4 regions of the Mesorhizobium sp. Pch-S genome follow, and region 2 is predicted to be linked to each of the others. Evidence: predicted binding sites of a transcription regulator. Region 2 holds the regulator's gene; each other region holds the start of a gene.
What was found. The regulator LexA, encoded in region 2, represses DNA repair genes until DNA is damaged. The targets are predictions, from matches to a motif close to TGTTCNNNNTGTGTTCNG.

Region 1 (3,101 bases), 3.1 Mb from region 2:
GCAAGGCAATGCCGAAGCGGCGCGCCAGCGGCGCGCGCGGTGCTGCCAGGACAGCGCCAACCGTACGCAGGCCGACGCTTTCCAGGCTGCCACGGATGGTCGGTTCAAGGCGCAGGGCTGCAAGCGGCAACGGGACGAGAAGGGCCTCTTCCTGTCCTGCTTCGATAATGCAGCGGCCGCGAAACCTGGCGGCAGCCCAGGCTGCCCCCGCTGTCGAAGCGATGCCGGCACGAACATCGAAACCCTGGTGGAAGAAGCGGGCCAGAATCTCGTCGAGCATGGCGTGCTCGCCGCCGAACAGATGTGTGCAGCCGGTGATGTCGAGGAACAGGCCGTCGGAGCCGTCCAGCGCGACCAGCGGTGTGTAGCGGTCGCACCAGTCGGCCAGGCTTTCGAGCAGGCGCAGGTCGGCTTGTGGATCGGCCTCGACGACATCGATTGCCGGATGCATGGCGCGGGCATCGGCAATGCCCATGCCGGGTTTCAGGCGCAGTGCCTCTGCCCGTTCGTCAAGCGCGGCGATGCGCTGGGCGTTGCGGTCGCGATGGCTGATCACCAGCGGGCAATGGCTGGCGGGGCGGGAACGCCAGGACCGCCCGTGCCGCTGGCGCAGGATCCGTTCTGCCGGAAGATAAGGAAACCACAGCGACAGGATCCTTTGTCCGGTTCTGGGTGTCCCATGGCCGCTGGTGGGTTGCGCCCGCGTGCGTTCGATCCAGGAATGTGCGTTCATCGGGATTCCACTCCAGTGTGAATTGTCCGGGCTGTGCGGCGCGGCTCTTGCCGATGGTGACGGTGATGCCAGGCCGGCCGATCGTGCCGTCCAGGGGGCCGGCCATGGTGTTGCGCAATGTGGCAGGCGCCGGCGCGACAACGAGGCGGACGGGGGCAGCGGTCGGCTCGGGAAAGGCGCACTGGCGCAGCAGGAAGACTGGCCGTCCCGCTGCGAGCGCGCGGCGATGCAGCCGGCGCGTGGCGGTAAGGTCGAGCCGATCGGGATTGCCGCGCAGTTCCAGCACGACGGCGGAGAGTGCGTTCAAGCCTGCCGCTTCTTCGGCAATCCACAAGGCGTCGGTGATCTTCGGCGCCTCGGCGTAAAGCAGGTTCTCCGGTGCGATGCCGAAATTCGCCTCAAGTCCGCGCGCATAGGGAAAGCCCGCCTCGCGAAAGATCTCGGCGGTGCCGACCCACAAAATGGGTGCCGGGGTTTCCGTCGGCTTCAGCAGCAAGCCGGCGAGGGCCAGCGCAAAACCGGCGACAGTGCCGGCATCGCGGGTCTCGACACCATGGAATTCGGTCAAGGCAGCCTTGGGCAGTCCGCCATTCAAGGCCGCGTCGAAATGATCAGCACCGGTAGAGAGCAGACCATGGCTTTCTGCCACGCCGCTGCGCCGCACCAGCATACGGTCCGCGTCGAAGCCGGCCGGCACCTCGAGGCGGTCCGGCAGCGTTCCTTCAATCTTCGCGATCTGGCGACGCAAGGCAAAAACAGTGTCTCGCGCCACAGCGTTCATCGCCATGTCGGTCAGCGTCCAGTCAATTTGTTCCTGTTATGTTCCTATAGATTCCAGAGGGTGGAATGAGAGTCAAGCGGACTCATGGAGAATTTATTCCTCTCCTGTCACGCGAAACCAGTACCCAGATGCGCATCGCGCTTGGTTTCCGAAATCCTGCAAACCTTTTGCGACACCGCCTGTCAGCCCGGGAGCATGCTTTATTTGCCGATTTTGCCGCAACAGCCTATATGCCGGGATCAAAGGATAAAGAATGGCCCGCATCTACAAGACCCGCACCTGGCACAACGAGCTTTCCCCCTCCCTCGAGGAGCTTGAGCTGCTGGCGCTGGAAGCCTACGCGCATCTGCCGGAGGAATTCCGCAAGCTGACCGGCGAGATCGTCATCCAGGTGGCGGAGTTCCCGACCGACGAGATCATGGACGACCTGTCGCTGGAAACGCCCTTCGACCTGCTCGGCCTGTTCGAGGGGCGCGGCATCGCCGAGCGCTGGAATCCCGCGACCGGCGAAGGACCGAACCGCATCACGCTCTACCGCCGTGCCATCCTCGACTACTGGGCAGAGAACGAGGAAACGATGGGCGATATCGTCACCCATGTGCTGATCCACGAGATCGGCCATCATTTCGGCCTCTCCGACGACGACATGGAGCGCATAGAGGCCTCGGCGGAATGACAACGGGCGGCGAGATGACACCGGTCGAGCTGTACGAGAAACTCAAACAGGCGTGGAGCCTGGAAACATCGAGTGCATGGCAGCCCGATAATCCGGCAAGAGGTCAGTGCAGCGTCACCGCCATCGCCGTCCACGATATCCTCGGCGGCGATATCATGAAGACCCGCACGCCGGGTGGCACGCATTTCTACAATCGGGTCAACGGCGTGAAATGGGATCTCACCATCAGCCAATTCGATCGGCCGATCCCATTTGAAGACCTGCCATCGGATCGTGCTGAGGCGATGGCTGACACTTCGCCCGCGCAATACGAGCTATTGAGAAAAAGGCTCGGCCTATAGAGCAATTCCAGGAAAAGTGCGTAGCGGTTTTCCGTCCGGAATTGCGTCAAGCAAAGAGTTATACCAAACGGTCCTCTTGATTGACCGTTGGAGCGCGCGACTGCGCCCGTTGGCGCGAAGCTGGAGCGTTTCCGTTTTACGGAAACGCGGAAACGCTCCAGGTTTTTGTTTTTCTCTGGCGGCCCGGATGGGCCGCGCCGGCGATTGAGGCGCCCTGGATGGGCCAACATCCAGGGCCTCTGGTATTAGCGACCGCCTACCAGTCGCTCAGCTTGGTTTCGCCCGCCACATAGTCCTGGCCCTCGACATCTTTCACCACGGCCTGGCCGCAGCGCATCACCTTTTCCTTCTTGTCATAGGCATAGGTCGGTGAGCCGTAGAGATGCCAGCCCTTATTCAGCGCGGCCGTCACCTTGTGGCAGAAGGTGGCATCGTCAATGGCGGTGAGGAAGCGGTAGAGGCGCATGGTCCTGTCCTTGAAGCGGTTGCCTGATCATGCGCCGATGCTAGAGCGTTTCCGTTTTCACGGAAACGCGGAAACGCTCTAGCTTTTTGTTTTACGCAATTCCG
Region 2 (3,101 bases):
CTTTCGCGCTGTTTCCGGATTTCTCGGCGCGCCGGCCGGTCAAGAAATATGCTGCCTTCGCAGCCCTTTGCTCCATATCCGCCTATCTCGCGATCTCCGGGGTGGTGGTGGCGGCGGAGCGCAGTTTCATCATGCTGTCGGTGATGTTGATCGCTGTTCTGTTCGACCGAGCGGCGCTGTCGATGCGCAACCTGGCGATCTCGGCGATGATCGTGATCCTCACCGCACCGCATGAAGTGGTCGGTCCGTCTTTCCAGATGTCATTTGCCGCGACTGCTGCCCTGATCGGCGCCTACGCGGCTTGGGCGCAGCGGCGTGAAGTCATGCCTGCTCCCGCGCCGCAGGCGCGCTCGTTCGCCGGTTTCCTCGCGCACAAGTCGCTGATAGCGGTTGCTGGCATGGCTGCGACCTCGATCATCGCCGGGCTTGCCACGGCACTGTTCGCGGTCTGGCATTTCCAGCGGGTCTCGCCCTTGAGTCTGTTCGCGAACCTTGCCGTGATGCCAGTGGTTTCGTTTGTCATGCTGGCTGCCGTTCTCAGTGCGATTGCCATGCCGTTTGGCGCCGATGGCCCGTTTCTCTATGCGATGGGCAAGGGACTGACGGTGATGATGGCGATCGCGGACTGGATTTCGGTACGCTCGCCTGTCGATGGTGTTGGTCTCGTTTCGACGCAATCGGTGCTCTTCGTTGCCGTAGCGCTCGCCATCGGTGCGATGGCGACGACATGGCTGCGCTTGCTGGCGGTGCCCTTTGTGCTGGCCGGCCTGGTTGTCATGGGCAATGTCGAAACGCCCGATGTGTTGATCTCGGAGGACGCGCGTCTCGTTGCCTTGCCAATCACCGGTGACGAGCTTGCTGTCAGCCGGGCGCGACCCAATCCATTCACGCTCGACAACTGGCGCCGGGCGCTCAACGTAGAAACGACGATCCTGCCGGAAGATGTTTCGAATGACGCTGAACTGACTGTCGAAAATGCACTCGACATGCCGCCTGGCATGCCATTCCTGTGCGCTCGACGGATGTGTTTCGCCCGCCACATGTCGGGTGCGGTCGTCGTAACGGCGGCTAGTGCCGACATCGCCAAATCGGCCTGCGGGGTCGCGTCGCTCATTGTCATCGACGATGCAACTGCACCTGACCCCTGCAACGATCCGGCAGTGTTGGTTGTCACCAAGCAGGATCTCGCCCGCGTCGGCAGTGCAGCCGTACGCTTCGATTCTTCGGCTGATAAGCCGGCTAACATCCTGTTCGCGCTCGATATCAAAGACCGGCCCTGGCATGCCCAGCGAGGATTTACGCGCGAGGCGAGAGGATTGCCGCCTCGCCCTGAAAAAGCGTTCAAATCCAAGCCAAGACCGACAAACTCGAACCGCTCCGCCTATTCCGACAAACCGGTCTTCAGAAAGCTGTAGTCGGCTAAATTTCCTGGCTGCCTGCGCTCAATAACGGCGGATCAATCCAACCAGTTTACCCTGCACCTTGACCCGGTCCGGTCCAAAAATCCGTGTCTCATAGGCAGGATTGGCTGCCTCCAACGCGATCGAGGCACCCTTGCGGCGGAAACGCTTGAGTGTAGCCTCTTCCTCGTCGACCAGTGCGACGACGATTTCGCCCGGATTGGCCGAATTGGCGTTGCGGATGATGACCGTATCACCGTCGAAAATGCCAGCTTCGATCATGGAATCGCCTTTGACCTCCAGAGCATAGTGCTCGCCCCCCGAAATCATGTCCGGCGGTACGGAAATCGAATGGGTACGGTGCTGGATCGCGTCGATCGGTACACCGGCAGCAATGCGTCCCATGACGGGGATTGAAACGGAAACCGCGACGTCGTCGTCGTTGCTGGGCGCCTGCAGACGTTGCGGTTCCTTGGGCACGGGACGCCCCAGGCTGCCCTGGATGACTGCCGGCGAAAACTTCTTGGCCGCGTTGAGGCCGGGAGCAATCGAATCCGGCAACCGTAGCACTTCCAGCGCGCGAGCCCGGTTCGGCAATCGGCGGATGAAGCCACGCTCCTCGAGAGCAGTAATCAGCCGGTGGATTCCGGATTTGGAGGCCAGGTCCAGCGCCTCCTTCATTTCGTCGAAAGAAGGGGGGATTCCACTTTCCTTCAGCCGTTCATGGATGAAGAGCAAGAGCTCGTGTTGCTTGCGTGTCAGCATCGCCACCCTCCGTGGAACGGAACCGGAATCAGAAAAACAAACCCGGAACAAACACTATCTGTTCCATTTGTGTTCCGCAACCATTTAAAGTTTAATGAATTTGTTGACGCTTTGTTCAGCGTGGCGAGAAGGCTGGCGGTTCTCTGTTGCGAGATCCCACGTCGCCGGCCGCCAAAAGATACTGTCTCATCCTTGCTCGGCAAATAGATTTTCAGCCATGTAATCCACGAACACCCGCACTTTGGGCGAGAGGTGGCGATTTGTCGGCCACAATATTCGGAACGTACCCGTTTCGCTGAGATGATCCGTCAGCAGTGATACCAGCGTGCCTTCGACCAGTTCCGCAGACACGGCGAACGGCGGCAGGCAGGTGATACCGAAGGAGCGCTCGGCGAGGTAGATCAGTGGCTCCAGCGTGCTGGCAACGGAGGTCACGGGAAGATCGAGTTTCAGGTCGCGACCGCTGCGCACGAGGGGCCAGGGCTCGAGCCGCCCCGAATTCGCGTAACGATGATGGAGACAGCGGTGATTGAGCAGGTCCTCCGGCACTTCGGGCGTACCGTATTTGGCGAGATATTTCGGTGCCGCCACGATTTTGTGCCGAAAAGTGCCGAGTTTGCGGCTCATCAGGCGCGTGTCCCGTATGTCTCCCGTGCGGATCACCGCATCAAAGCCCTCTTCGATGACGTCGACCAGCCGGTCCGTAAAATCAAGGTCGAGATTGATATCCGGATATTGTTCCATGAAGGCCGATATGGTCGGCATCAACAGCATGCCTGCAAGCGGCAGAGAGACGCGAAGCTGTCCTCGGGGGCTCGCCTGCGATCTCGAAAGCTGGATCTGCGCTTGTTCGTATTCCGATTGAATGCGCCGGCAGGTTTCGAGGAAGAAACTTCCTTCTTCGGTCAGAGCCATGCTCCGCGTCGAGCGGTGAAA
Region 3 (3,101 bases), 2.8 Mb from region 2:
TCCATATAGATGGAAGCAATGAGGTCAGCGTGCTGTGCGGGAGCGATCTTGCGGTAATCCGGCAAGGCGCAGGCTTCCCACAGCAGGGCCACACGTTCACGGCTGGTAGCGAGCGCACGGATTTCGCCGTCCTTTGACAGGAACTCAAGCGCCTGTGCATCGACGGCTGGCAGAGCCCGGGTCAACCCTTCAACCGGGGCGTTGGTTTCGATCGAACGCTTCAGCGCATCGAGGTTGGAAAAATCGAAACTCGGCGTGCGCCATTGCAGCACCTTCACCGGCTCGAAATCATGGCCTTCGATCTTCTGGACAAGGTCTTCGTCGAGCGGGTCGACCTGACCGGTGACGCCAAACGTGCCATCGCGCAGGTGCCGGCCGGCACGACCGGCGATCTGGCCGAGCTCCGCAGCGGTCAGGTTTCGGTATTGATAGCCGTCAAACTTCCTGTTCTGGGCGAAGGCGACATGATCGACGTCAAGGTTCAATCCCATGCCGATGGCGTCGGTCGCTACCAGATAGTCAACGTCGCCGGACTGATAGAGCGCTACCTGGGCATTGCGGGTACGAGGCGACAATGCGCCAAGCACGACAGCCGCACCGCCCTGCTGGCGCCGGATCAACTCGGCGATGCCATAGACCTCATCCGCCGAGAAGGCGACGATGGCCGAACGGCGCGGCAGGCGGGTCAGCTTCTTGGAGCCGGCATAGGCGAGGTGCGACAGGCGAGGCCTGGTCACCACCGACACGCCCCTGAGCAATTTCTGCAGGATGCCGTGCATGGTGGCGGCGCCCAGGAGCAACGTCTCCTGCCGGCCACGCAGGTTGAGGATACGATCGGTGAAGATATGGCCGCGTTCGAGATCGCCGGCCAATTGCACTTCATCGATGGCAACGAATGCGGCATCGGTCTCGCGCGGCAGCGCCTCGACGGTGTGGACCGAGTATCGCGCTCCGGCTGGCTGGATCTTTTCCTCACCCGTCACCAGCGCGACCTTGTTCGCGCCGACCTTCTCGCATAGCCGGGCGTAGACCTCGCGCGCCAGGAGGCGAAGCGGCAAGCCGATGATGCCGCTTTCATGCGCGACCATTCTCTCGATGGCGAGATGCGTCTTGCCCGTGTTGGTCGGGCCGAGCACGGCGGTGACGTCGCGGCCTGAGAGGATCAGCGGTTCAGTGGGTTTGGGATGGATATTCATCGGCCCGGAAAGAAGACCTTTTCCCGTGATCGGCGCCGCCCCTGGAGCAATTCCAGGAAAAGTGCGTAGCGGTTTTCCGTCCGGAATTGCGTAAGAACTAAGGATTAGAGCGTTTCCGCATTTCCGTTAAGACGGAAACGCTCTAGCGGCGACAGCGCACACATAGGCATTCAAGCGCCGGAGCGAAAGCATAATGTTCATGGAAGCGTCGCACGCGATCACCGCATCCAGCCTTATGCACCGCCGGATTAACGCTCGGAACGAGTCTGGAACGAATCAGCGACGAATCGCTGACTCTTCGCGATTCACGGTTCGTTCACGGCTAGATATGGACCTCGGCTGAGAGAGTCGCACCACATGCTGAATCGACTAACCGACCAAACCATCCGCTTTTGATGACCGCCGTTAACTTTTGCCGGCAACAGGCGTCCGCATGAGTACCGGCTAACGAGGGGCGCAGGTCAAGCCGCTGAAATGACAGCATTTTCTTAATAGCCATTAACCACATCGGACACTCAACCCTCGATTTTCGTTAACAATTCGACCAAAGCCGGAACGAATCGGCGACGAATCGGCGATCGCAGAAGTTTCTCGTTTCGTTCACCCCAACATCTGGTGTTGTGCACAGCTTGTCCACCAATGATTCACAGGCTTCTGAAGAGCTTGTCCGTCTTGCGGCTGGCCAACGTTAACGTTTGTGTGCCGGAACGGCACAATCCCTGAACATCGCAAGCCATTCCACACGGTCGAACCGGACCTTGTTTTTCGTCGCCGGGATGGTGCGTGTCCGCTTCAAACCGGCGCCCGTGGTCCATTTACAGAGGCGCAGGCACCTCCATACGGTAGGCCGCCTGCAGCCGGGACAGCTCCTATGGAAGCCCAGAACTCGTATCGTGCCTTGATGTCGATCCCCGGCCTGTCGCCCCTGATCCTTGCGGCAACGCTGTCGCGCCTGGCGGCCCGCATGTTTGGCCTCACCCTCGTCCTGTTCGTCCTGGCGCGCTTTTCCTCGCCGGCACTGGCCGGTTGGCTGACTTTTGCCGCGATTGCTCCAGGCCTCCTTATCAGCCCCATCGCCGGCGCATTGCTCGACCGGGTGGGTCCGACAGCAGCGGTCCGGATCGATCTGATCGCCAGCGCCATTTTCATCGCCGCGGTCAGCGTGGCCGGCTGGGCGGGCTGGGCGAGCCCCCCGGTCCTGTTTGTCCTGGTGGTCCTGTTCTCGCTGGCCGGCCCATTGGGCGCATCCGGCACGCGGACGCTGCTGCCACGGCTCGTGCCGTCCCATGCGCTCGACCGGGTCAACGCGCTCGACACCGCAGTCTATGCCGTCTCCGATGTCGTGGGGCCTGCGCTGGCCGGCCTGACGGTAGCCCTGCTTGGACCGGAAGCTGCGTTGTCAATCATCGCTTTTGCCTACACCGGCGCCGCAATCTGCCTCTCTTACGTTCCACGCCTGCCGGGTCTGGCATCGCGCCATGCCTCCCTGTTGCGCCAGACGATCGAAGGCATCGAGATGGTGGCACGACAGCCCACCCTGCGCGGCCTCGCTATCTCCTACTCCTTCTATCAGATCACCTGGGGTGTGCTTGTCGTGGTAGTGCCGGTGTTCGTGGTCGAACGCTATGGCGCGACGGAAAGCAGCTCGGTGACCGGGGCGCTGTGGGCTGCGATGGGCATTGCCGGAGGCATCGGCGCGCTCATGGCGGGTCGTCTGCGCACGACGGGGCGAGAGCGTCATGTCATGGCGATCGGCATGGTGATCACCGCCCTGGCTGCCTGGCCGGTCGCGGCGGAATTCGGGCTGGGTGGGTTGGCGATCGGCCTGATGATTGCCGGCGTGGTGTCCGGCCCGATCGATGTTGCGCTGCTGACCTTGCGCCAGCGCCGCACCGACCCGCACCA
Region 4 (3,101 bases), 2.2 Mb from region 2:
GAGCATAGCATTCGGAGACAAGCCCTGATGGACCAGGCCACGATCGACGCGCTGCGGCAGAAACCTGTCGCGGCGCAAAAGCTTTTTATTGGTGGCGCGTTCGCCGACAGCCGGGATGGGGAAACACTCCCCGTCATCTCACCGATCGACGGCACGACGCTTACCTCGATCGCCGATGCCGGAGCCGCCGATGTCGATCGCGCGGTGGCCGCCGCGCGTGCTGCCTTCGAGAAGGGAAGCTGGTCGCGGGCTGCACCGGCTGCGCGCAAGAAAGTGCTGCTGAAGCTTGCCGACCTGATCGAGAAACACGCGCTCGAACTGGCCGTGCTCGGCGTGCGCGACAACGGTACCGAAATCGGCATGGCCTACAAGGCCGAGCCTTTGTCGGCGGCGGGCACATTCCGCTACTACGCCGAGGCCATCGACAAGGTCTATGGCGAGATCGCGCCGACAGCACCCGAGGTGCTCGGCCTCATCCACCGCGAGCCGCTGGGCGTCGTCGCCGCTATCGTGCCATGGAATTTCCCGATGATGATCGGCGCCTGGAAGGTGGCACCGGCACTGGCCGCCGGCAACAGTGTTGTCCTGAAGCCGGCAGAAGTGGCATCTCTTACGTTGCTGCGCCTCGGCGAGCTGGCGGCGGAAGCCGGCCTGCCGGAGGGGGTTCTCAACGTCGTCACCGGGCGTGGCAGCGTGACCGGTGAGGCGCTTGGCCTGCACATGGATGTCGATGCCATCGTCTTCACGGGCTCGGGCGGGGTCGGTCGTCGGCTGCTAGATTATTCGGCGCGCTCCAATCTCAAGCGGGTGCAACTGGAACTCGGTGGCAAGTCGCCCAATGTCGTCTTTGCCGACGCGCCCGATCTTGATGTCGCCGCCAGGGTTTCCGCGCATGGCATTTTCCGCAATGCCGGCCAGGTCTGCGTCGCCGGCTCGCGGCTGCTCGTCCAGTCCTCGATCTACGATGCCTTCGTCGAAAAGCTGGTGGCGGCAACGACCAGGATGAAGGTCGGCGACCCGCTCGACATCAAGTCGGATATCGGCGCGGTGAGCAGCATGGAGCAACTCAAGAAGGACCTCGGCCATGTGGCGACGGCGCTGGACGAGGGCGCGCAACTGGTTTCCGGCGGCCGCCGCATCCGCGAGGAGACCGGTGGCTACTACATGGAGCCGACCATCTTCGGCGGTGTCGCCCCCGGCATGACCGTTGCGCGCGAGGAAGTGTTCGGCCCGGTGCTGGCCGTGCAACGTTTCGAGGATGAAGCCGAGGCTGTGCGTCTGGCCAACGGTACCGTCTACGGGCTCGCCTCGGCGGTGTGGACATCGAACCTTGCGCGTGCCCATCGCATGGTGCGGGCGATCCGCGCCGGCGTGGTGCACGTCAACACCTATGGTGGTGCGGACATGACCGTGCCGCTCGGCGGTTTCGGCCAGTCCGGCTTCGGACGGGACAAGTCGCTGCACGCCTTCGACAAATATTCCGACCTGAAGACGGCCTGGATTTCGCTGGCCTAGGAGGCTGACGGCGCAAGCGTGGTCTTCTGATTGCGCTTGCGTATGTTCTTGTTTTGTTCTAATCGGGACGTTTCGGCCCCGCGAAGTGGGCGAGACATGTCCCAAGGTGTTTTCGATTTCGGTCAGTCAGAAGGTCCGCTCCGGCCCAAGAAACCGGAGCGGCTGATCTTGATGGTGCTGCTTGAAACGCCGGTCGGCAGTCAGGTGCTGGAGATTGCCACCGGGATACAGACGGCGAACAGGCTCCAGGCGAAATTGCGTCCGCTGAAGCACCTGCACATCTCGCTCCAGCACATCAGGGACGACAACCGTTTGCGCGAGAAATACGTATTTGCTGCCAAATGTGCCGCAAATTCCGTCAGCGTCGATGCGTTTGATGTCTGTTTCGATCGTATCGTCACGTTTCCCGGTGGTCGACCGGACAGGCGAGCAACGGTGCTTCTGGGCGGAAGCACGCCGCTGATGGATCTCCAGAGGAAGCTTGGTGCTGCTCTCGTCTCCAATGGGTTGCGTGGGACGCTGAGCTTCAACCCGCATATCACGCTTTTCTACAGTTCTCGGTCGGTTGTCCCGCAGCAGATCGATCCGTTGCGTTTCACCGTCCGAACGTTCTCGCTTGTCCACAGCGAGCGAGGACTGACAAAATACAACGTTCTTGAATCCTGGCTGATGCCGGCGAAGTGGCACTAAAAGGCATAGCCTTTGGTTCGATGGCTTCCTAAGTTGGTCCGCGCTATGTGATGCGACCTGAACGTTGCATCGCCATCGCGGAGGAGAGGATGGATTTTTCGACGGTCGACCGCACCTATGCCAGGGCGCGTGCGGGATTTCGCCTGGAAATACCCGAGCATTTCAATTTTGCGTTCGACGTCATCGACGACTGGTCGAAGCGGGACGACCGTACCGCGGTGATCGCCGTCTCGCGTGACGGCGAGACGATCCAGCGCATTGCCTATTCGCAGCTTTCGGAAAGCTCGAACCGCTTCGCCAATGCCTTGCGCAAGCTGGGTGTCAAAGCGGGCGACTTTGCCTGCCTCGTCATCGGCCGCGTGCCGGCCTGGTACACGGTGCTGTTCGGGTGCATGAAGGCGGGCGTTGTCTCGATGCCAGGCACCAACCTGCTCACTGCGCACGACATCGCCTATCGCGTCAACCACTCGAAGGCCACGGCGGTCATCGTCACCTCCGAGCATTGCGCCAAGGTCGACGCCATTCGAGCCGAATGCCCGACGCTGACGACCTTCATCGTCATCGATGGCGAACGCGACAGCTGGCTGTCGTTCGACAGGTTGTTGGCCGAGGCTTCGCCGGAACTGGACCGGAAGGATTTTCCGCCGAGCCGCGCCACCGACATGATGATGGCCTATTTCACCTCCGGCACGACCTCGCTGCCGAAGATGGTGCCGCGCGACCATGGCTATGCGCTCGCCCATGTGGCGACCGGCCTGTTCTGGATGGATCTCAGGCCCGGTGATGTGCACTGGTCGCTGACGGACACCGGCTGGGCGAAGGCGGCCTGGGGCATCCTGTTTCCGCAGCTGATGCTCGGGACGCCGGCAGTGCTCTACAATGGCGACGGTGCCTTC

Region 1: a site for LexA is predicted at 1,543-1,560, ahead of C1M53_RS11775 (metallopeptidase family protein). Genes of this name have one in related genera too.
Region 3: a site for LexA is predicted at 1,453-1,470, ahead of C1M53_RS13735 (helicase-related protein). Genes of this name have one in related genera too.
Region 4: a site for LexA is predicted at 1,559-1,576, ahead of C1M53_RS16495 (2'-5' RNA ligase family protein). Genes of this name have one in related genera too.

Annotation. Positions count from the first base shown of each region.
Region 1 covers NZ_CP029562.1:2,568,495-2,571,595, forward strand. The annotation lists gene C1M53_RS11765 (DUF6504 family protein) at 1-556, opposite strand, end outside; gene C1M53_RS32090 (hypothetical protein) at 510-1,520, opposite strand; gene C1M53_RS11775 (metallopeptidase family protein) at 1,768-2,190, shown strand; gene C1M53_RS11780 (hypothetical protein) at 2,187-2,531, shown strand; gene C1M53_RS11785 (DUF1737 domain-containing protein) at 2,788-2,997, opposite strand.
Region 2 covers NZ_CP029562.1:5,712,231-5,715,331, forward strand. The annotation lists gene C1M53_RS26975 (ComEC/Rec2 family competence protein) at 1-1,415, shown strand, start outside; gene lexA (transcriptional repressor LexA) at 1,443-2,165, opposite strand; gene C1M53_RS26985 (LysR family transcriptional regulator) at 2,352-3,101, opposite strand, start outside.
Region 3 covers NZ_CP029562.1:2,951,104-2,954,204, reverse strand. The annotation lists gene C1M53_RS13735 (helicase-related protein) at 1-1,196, opposite strand, end outside; gene C1M53_RS13730 (MFS transporter) at 2,068-3,101, shown strand, end outside.
Region 4 covers NZ_CP029562.1:3,530,026-3,533,126, forward strand. The annotation lists gene C1M53_RS16490 (aldehyde dehydrogenase) at 28-1,515, shown strand; gene C1M53_RS16495 (2'-5' RNA ligase family protein) at 1,687-2,205, shown strand; gene C1M53_RS16500 (AMP-binding protein) at 2,295-3,101, shown strand, end outside.